2 regions of the Colwellia meonggei genome follow, and region 2 is predicted to be linked to the other one. Evidence: predicted binding sites of a transcription regulator. Region 2 holds the regulator's gene; the other holds the start of a gene.
The links. The regulator LexA, encoded in region 2, represses DNA repair genes until DNA is damaged. The targets are predictions, from matches to a motif close to TACTGTATNNNNATACAGTA.
Positions count from the first base shown of each region.

Region 1: the regulator LexA is predicted to act here: its motif matches at 2,448-2,467, upstream of recN (DNA repair protein RecN).

Region 1 is NZ_BAAJLZ010000001.1:1,102,243-1,105,985, forward strand. Features, by position in the region: gene AC27E9_RS04980 (RnfH family protein) at 1-76, shown strand, start outside; gene AC27E9_RS04985 (outer membrane protein assembly factor BamE) at 242-589, opposite strand; gene recN (DNA repair protein RecN) at 695-2,359, opposite strand; gene nadK (NAD(+) kinase) at 2,542-3,423, opposite strand; gene grpE (nucleotide exchange factor GrpE) at 3,607-3,743, shown strand, end outside.
Region 2 is NZ_BAAJLZ010000010.1:722-4,464, reverse strand. Features, by position in the region: gene coxB (cytochrome c oxidase subunit II) at 1-1,072, opposite strand, end outside; gene lexA (transcriptional repressor LexA) at 1,615-2,229, opposite strand; gene AC27E9_RS17385 (Ig-like domain-containing protein) at 2,341-3,743, opposite strand, start outside.

The DNA.
Region 1 (3,743 bases), on a different contig from region 2:
AAAAGCGAAAGAAGAAGGCCGAGCGGACAAAATTACTGGTGGCCGAGTTGACCCACGAAGAGCAAAGTCGAGCTAACCTAGTTTACGCTAATTAAGGGTTACCAAGTTTAGCCTGATTAATTTTATCTTGGTTAAGTTTAGTTATAAAAAAGCCAGCTTATCGCTGGCTTAAATATTATAAAGTACGTTAGATAGCTACTAATAATTAGTTCACTATTTAGTTTACTTTTAAGTTAAGCACTTAGTTAACCATAGGAACGTAGTAGCTTTCTGGTAATTCAAAGTCACCTTCTGCATTAACAACCTTGTTGTCTTCAAAGGTAATGGTAAATTTCTTTTCTGCGTTATATTCGTCGCTTCTACCAGATTTAAAACTATAAACGTAGTGCCAAATGTTTTTATTAAAGGTGTCTTCTACCACAGGGCTACCTAATACAAACTTAACTTGTTCTTTTGTCATACCAATTTGAAGTTTGTCGATGTCTTTTTGTTCCAAGTAGTTACCTTGTGGGATATCAATACGATAAACCCAGCTCGAACAGGCAGAAACAGATAGGGCGATAACAATAGCTAATACTCGAAACAACATGGTAATTATATTTATCCTTTTTAGTTTGAACGGGGATAATAGCGAAGCAGGCTAAGAGATACAAAATAATTTTTAGTTTATTTCGCCTGCTTAAAAATATTTGCTTTATCCGGCAAGTAATTCTTGCGCGTTAGCCAGACTATTCTCGGTAATTCTATCACCGGCGAGTAAACGGGCAATTTCTTGGACGCGACCATCGCTAGAAAGTTCCGTTACTGTGGTTTCGGTATGTTCGCCATCAGTGAGTTTTGCCACAAATAACTGTTGGTGCCCCTTACTGGCAACTTGTGGCAAATGGGTTACACAAATAACTTGGGTGTTTTTTGCTAGTTGCTGAAGTTTAGCGCCAACCATTGCCGCCGTTGGGCCACTAATGCCTACATCAACTTCATCGAAAATTAGACTTGGAGTTATGACTTTATCGGCCAATATTACTTGCATGGCTAAGCTAATACGCGAAAGCTCGCCACCGGAAGCTACTTTGTTCATTGCCTCAAGTGCTTGCCCAGGGTTTAAACTGGCAAGGTAACTTACTTGGTCGTTACCGTTAATTGATAAGCTTTCGTTGTTATCCTGACAAATATCGATAAAGAATTTGCCATGAGGCATGTTGAGCTCAGCCATGCTTTTGGTGATCATTTTACTTAGTTTAACTGCTGACTTTTGTCTTGATTGCGACAAGCTATGGGCAGCGTCTTGATATTTTTGTTTCGCTGTTTCGATATCGTCACTAATTTGGTTTAAGCGTGTTTCATCACTACTGAACGCTTGTAGCTCTTGTAATAATTGCTGATGAAATTGAGCAAGTGCTTCAGGGGCGACTTGATGCTTCTTAGCCAGTTGTACTGCAGTAGAGAAGCGCTCTTCAATTAAGGTGTATGCCTGTGGATCTAATTCAAGACTTTCATAGTAATGCTTAATTTCTTGGCTAGCATCTTCTACTTGTATTAACGATTCATTAAGCTGCTCTGCAATGGCTTTTAACGCTGGGTCTAAATTACCGAGTGAGGTTAATTGTTCTGCACTTTGTCGTAAGCCATCAACGACATTAAATTGCTCATTTTCAGATAATTGTTGTACTGCAATTAAGGTTTCATTAAGAATATGCTGGCCATTACTTTGGCGTTTATAGTCAGTTTCTAAACTTTCGAATTCGTCAATTTGCAACGAGAATTCATTTAATTCATTGACTTGATATTGCAGTAACTGCTGCTTGGCTTCTCGTTGTAATTTACTTTCTTGTAGTTGTTTGGCTTCTTGGCTTAGCTCGCGCCATTGATGGTAATAATATTTTACATCGTCTAATAAGTGTTGATGGTTCGCATAGGCGTCAAGAATATTGCGTTGTTCACTGGCTTTTACAATAAGTTGATGGTCGTGTTGGCCATGAATATTAATTAATAATTGCCCAATTTCTTTTAACTGAGCCAGTGGTACTTGGCTGCCATTAATATATGCTTTAGAGCGTCCTTCAGCAGAAATAACACGGCGAAGAATACATTCATTATCGAGTAACATGTCATGCTTTTTGAGCCATTTTTGCGCTTGTTTATTATTGCTAGTATCAAATGTTGCAGCTAATTCCGCTTTTTTGCAATTTGGCCTTACAACATTAGTTATGGCTCTGTCACCCAAACATAAACCCAGTGCGTCAATGGCAATTGATTTTCCGGCACCTGTTTCACCAGTAATGGTGGTCATGCCTTGTTGCCAGTCAATATCAAGCGAACGAACAATGGCAAAGTTTTGAATGTTTAGGTGCAGTAACATAGTCGCCTCATTTTACTATTTTTACTTTATGGTTTGCCTGCGTATTGCAGCAAAGCTAAAGTGTCGTATTAATAACCAAAAAACCAGATACTGTTAATTTATACAGTATCTGGTTTTTTTTCAAGCTATGTTTGCAACTTTATTTATAGCGCTTAATTTTAAAGGGCTACAGCTTTATTAAATTAGTAGAGCTTATTACCCCAACTTAATTTACTACGCAAAACGTTGAAGTAGTCATGATCAAGTGGGTGAATTAATCGTAGTGTAAACTCACTTTTCTTAATGATAACTTCATCACCAGGCATTACAGCTAATATCACGTGACCGTCGCAACTTACTTGTAAGTTTTCATAGTTTTCGTTGGCAAGTTTTAATTTTATTTCACTGTTGCCATCAACCACTATTGGCCTACTTGTTAATGTATGCGGAAACATTGGTACTAATGAAAGCGCATTTAAATTTGGTGTTAATATTGGGCCACCAGCTGACATGGAATAAGCCGTTGAGCCTGTTGGTGTTGAAACTATTAGGCCGTCTGAGCGTTGGCTAAACATAAAGCTGCCATCAATATAAACTTCGAATTCTATCATGTTGGCAACTTTACCCGCATGAAGTACGGCTTCGTTTATCGCGCTGTTTGAGCTTTTTAATTTACCGTGTCGATATACTTCTGCTTCGATAATAAAGCGCTGCTCACTGCGTGATTCGCCTTTTAAAATAGCCTCAAGTGGTGTAATTAAATCGTCAGGTGATAGGTCGGTTAAAAAGCCTAAATTGCCACGGTTAACGCCAAGTACACCAATGTTGTAGCATGATAATACCCGTGCCGCACCTAACATGTAGCCATCACCACCAACTACAATGGCTAAGTCTGCTTGTTCACCAATTTCCGTTAGTGAAGCAATGGCTAGGTTTTCAATATTTATTGAAGGTGCTACTGAGCTTTCAACTACAACATGGTAGTCATTTTCTGATAAATATTGATGTAAAGTTTCGATGGTTGAACTGGCACCGTCATGATGAGGTTTGCCAATTAAGCCCACCGTTTTATATATTTGACTCATTGCTGGGATAAAACCGTAATAAAATAGGCGACTAACGGCAGTTTCGCGCTATTTGGTTCACTTGTAAAGTTGACTTTTTACTAAATGATTTACTTTTGTGCTTGAATCATAAAAACAAGCCCCCATAATTAGCGGTATTGTGTTTTACCAACTTTGAAAATTAAAGATACTTTGGAGTTTTTCATGGCCAACGAGTCAACAGAAAATAAAAGTGCTGAAGAAATTGCAGCAGACGAATTAGCAGCAGAGATTATTGACCAAGCAGAAGAGCAAGTTGAAGTTCAATTTGACGCGGCTGCTGAAAATATCAGTGAAGAGCT
Region 2 (3,743 bases):
GCTCATAAGTTACAACAGCAGCAATCTCTTTTAAGCTTAATTGCTTGCCATAACCTTGCATACCTGTGCCAGCTATACCATTGTAAACAATGTTAATATGCTCATTTGCAGGTCCTGTTGTTGCAATCGCACTACCTTTAAGTGCTGGAAATGCTGGTGGTAAACCTTGACCACTGACTTGGTGACATGCTGCACAATATGCGGTGTATGTTGTTTCACCAAGCTGCATTAATTCATCCATAGAAACAGATGCATTTAACGATGCCGCTTCTGCAGCTGCTGCATTAGCTTTCAATTGTTTCTGCTCATCAACCCAAAGCGCATAATCAGCTTCCGATTTAACTTCCACTACAATTGGCATAAAGCCGTGGTCTTTACCACAAAGTTCAGCACATTGGCCACGATAAGTGCCGGGGTTCTCAACTTTAGTCCATGCTTCGTTAATAAAGCCCGGGTTTGCATCTTGTTTAACAGCAAATGCAGGTACCCACCAAGCATGAATAACATCATCTGAAGTTATAACAAAGCGTACTTTTTTATTGGTTGGGATAACTAAAGGTCGGTCAACTTCAAGTAAGTAATTTTCACCTTTTTCAGCAGAGCTGCCGTCAAGGTTTTCGTATTGCTCTCTAGGAGTAGAAAGTACTGAATAAAACTCAATATCTTGATCAAAATATTTATAATGCCACTTCCATTGCGAACCGGTAATTTGCACGGTTAAATCGGCATCATCATTATTCTCCATTTCGATAAGCGTATATGTCGCAGGTACTGCCATGGCGATAAGAATAACGACAGGAATCGCCGTCCATAGAATTTCAATTTTTGTGCTTTCATGGAAGGTTGCTGGTTTAACGCCCTTTGATTTACGGTGAAACACCATAGACCAAAACATGGCTCCAAATACCACAACACCAATAGCCGTACAGATGTAGAGCACCAACATATGTAAATCATATACGTCTCTACTAACGTCCGTAACACCTTTGGTCAAGTTCAGCGGCATATCTGCCCAAACTGAACTAGACAACAAGCCCCCTAGCAACAGCAAACCTAGGTTACGTCTTTTCACTCGACATCTCCTTCACCCTTTAAGGCAAAAACAGCAGCTAATCTTTAATTTACCTTGATAAACCAGTGATTTTGCTCATACATTTATTATTATTTAAGTGGTGCAATTTTGAACAATCGTCAAATGCGCCCTATTGTTATATTTGTACGTTTTCTAGACTAGAATTACTTAAAACTTGATCTGGGTCAATTTAAAATTTCAACGAAGGAAAAAATAAAAGCTAATAAATACAATAGTGTAAAAACACTAAACATGGCTTAAAGCTTATTTTTAAAGGGGTGTAGTGAATGTTCGTTTTTTGTTCATTATGTGATCATGATGCAGAAAATTTAACAAAATCACAACTCAAAAACAGTACAAAAAATAATCTATTATACGCGTTGAGTAACATGAATGATAATTATTCTTAAAAAACAAAGCTTAGAGAAGAGAAATAAACTTAACGAAAGGAAAGTGCAGGTTTCAAATAACAAAAGCCTTTAAAACCTGCACAATAACTAATCAATTTTTAATTTCATTTATTCGATTTAAAGTAAATAGATTTACATCCAATCAGCTGAACGAATAACGCCAACTGCAATACCTTCAACATTAAAATGCTGTGAAGTTAGGTCAACTTCTATTGGTGAGAAATCTTCGTTTTCGGCATGCAAATAAACAACATTTCCTTCACGTTTAAAACGTTTAACTGTTACGTCTTCTTCAACGCGAGCAACGATAACTTGACCATTTTTTACATCAGTTGTTTGATGCACCGCGAGTAAATCACCATCCAAAATACCAATATCTTTCATACTTTCGCCATTTACACGTAGTAAGTAATCGGCGGCTGGATGAAATAAACTGCCGTCGATTTTATAATGCTCTTCGACGTGCTCCTGAGCTAATATTGGCTCACCTGCAGCAACTCGACCAATCAATGGCAAGCCATCTTCTTCAGCAAATTCTTCCGCTAAACGAATGCCACGGGAGGTACCTGGCAACATTTCGATATAACCCTTCTTAGCAAGAGCTTTTAAGTGTTCTTCTGCCGCATTAGCCGATTTAAAACCAAAAAAATCTGCGATTTCCGCTCGTGTAGGTGGCATGCCGGTATCAGAAATTTTTTCTCGGATCAGATCAAATATCTGTTGTTGTCTGGGTGTTAAAGGGCGCATATTTTTTCCTTAAGCAACTATTAGGCAGCCTGTGTTTTTAAACAGTATCACTGTCATTGTATACAGGCTGTAAATAAACGCAAGTTATGATTTACCTTAGCGTAGTTGCCTTTAATCAACTTTCATTTTCACTTTTATAAAAAATGGTAGTTGGTAATCCCCGTAGTTAACGTTCAAGAACAAGTAATCAGTATGTTCAAAGTCAAAGATAAAATTATCAACTTGTAGTCTCAGTTGGATACCATCATCAGTTCGTATAACCTCAGCTACATCGAAAGTATTGCTGGTGTTAGTGGTATCAAGAGACATTGCATCTACCAGACCATGACGATCAGAGAAGATTAAGTTTACCTGGGTCTCAATTCCTTCACGCACAACAATCTCTGTTGAGGTATCTAAAGATAAAGATGTTCTGGCAATAGCTTCTGAAAGTATTGTTACATTGGCTGTTTTAAGCACTTCAGAATTATCGACTAATTTAGCACGGTAAATAATGCTCAAAGTTTGCTGGCCACTAACTCCTGGAGCGATAACTTCAAAGTGTTGCTTTGAATCACTAACTTTAGCGCCTTGAACACCTGAGGTATCCCAAGACCACTCTTTAATCTGCTCATAATCTTCTGTTATCACATTAAAAGTAATGGCTTGTCCTTTCACAGCGACAAGACGAGAAATGGTATAATTCATTTCACTCAATGTTATATCATTTTTAATTGTTAATTCAGTGCTGACAGTTTTACTTAGCTGCCCCATAGTGACCGTTAGTGAAAGTTGCCCACTCACATCAGTATCAACTCTAGGAGCGGAGACACTTAATATTTCATTTTTTGGTGTAAGTAATTCTAACTCTTGGTCAGACGTCCATTGCCACTGATATGAATCGATACTATGTGAACTTTCAATCGTAGGAGTAATCGATGTAGTGCTATCTTCGGTTATTTCAATGTTACTCGGTAGCGACACTTCTAAACTTTGCGAACTTTCAGCTGAAACATATACCTGGCTATTACTGGTAAATTGAATATCATTCTCTGTAATAGCGATAACACTAATTGGAAACTTTGTTAACTCAGTAACGATTGGCGCGGTAAAAGTAGCGGTCATAGTTGTGATATTATTGGTTGTTATAATTTCGGTAATAGCATCTGAAACCATTAGGGATGTTAAATCCCATGCGATAGAGTCTAGCGTGACATTACTCGTTAAACGTGCATTAAGCACAGTAGTATCGCCCGACAAGGTGTCAAATTGCTCTAACAGCTCAATATATACAGTTGGTTCCTCGTTATCATCGGCAGGTGTTATTGTAAGCTCCAGCGTTTTTTCACTACGATGATTAGCACTATCTGTTGCCGATAAACTTAACAACACAACTCTAGTACTAGCAACATCAGGTACAGTAACGGTTGGAGATAAAACATTTTTATCCGAAAATGCTATTTCATCATCATCAGCACTCCACTCAATAACCACGTTATCTCCTTGTGGATCTTGAACATTAGCAATTATAACAA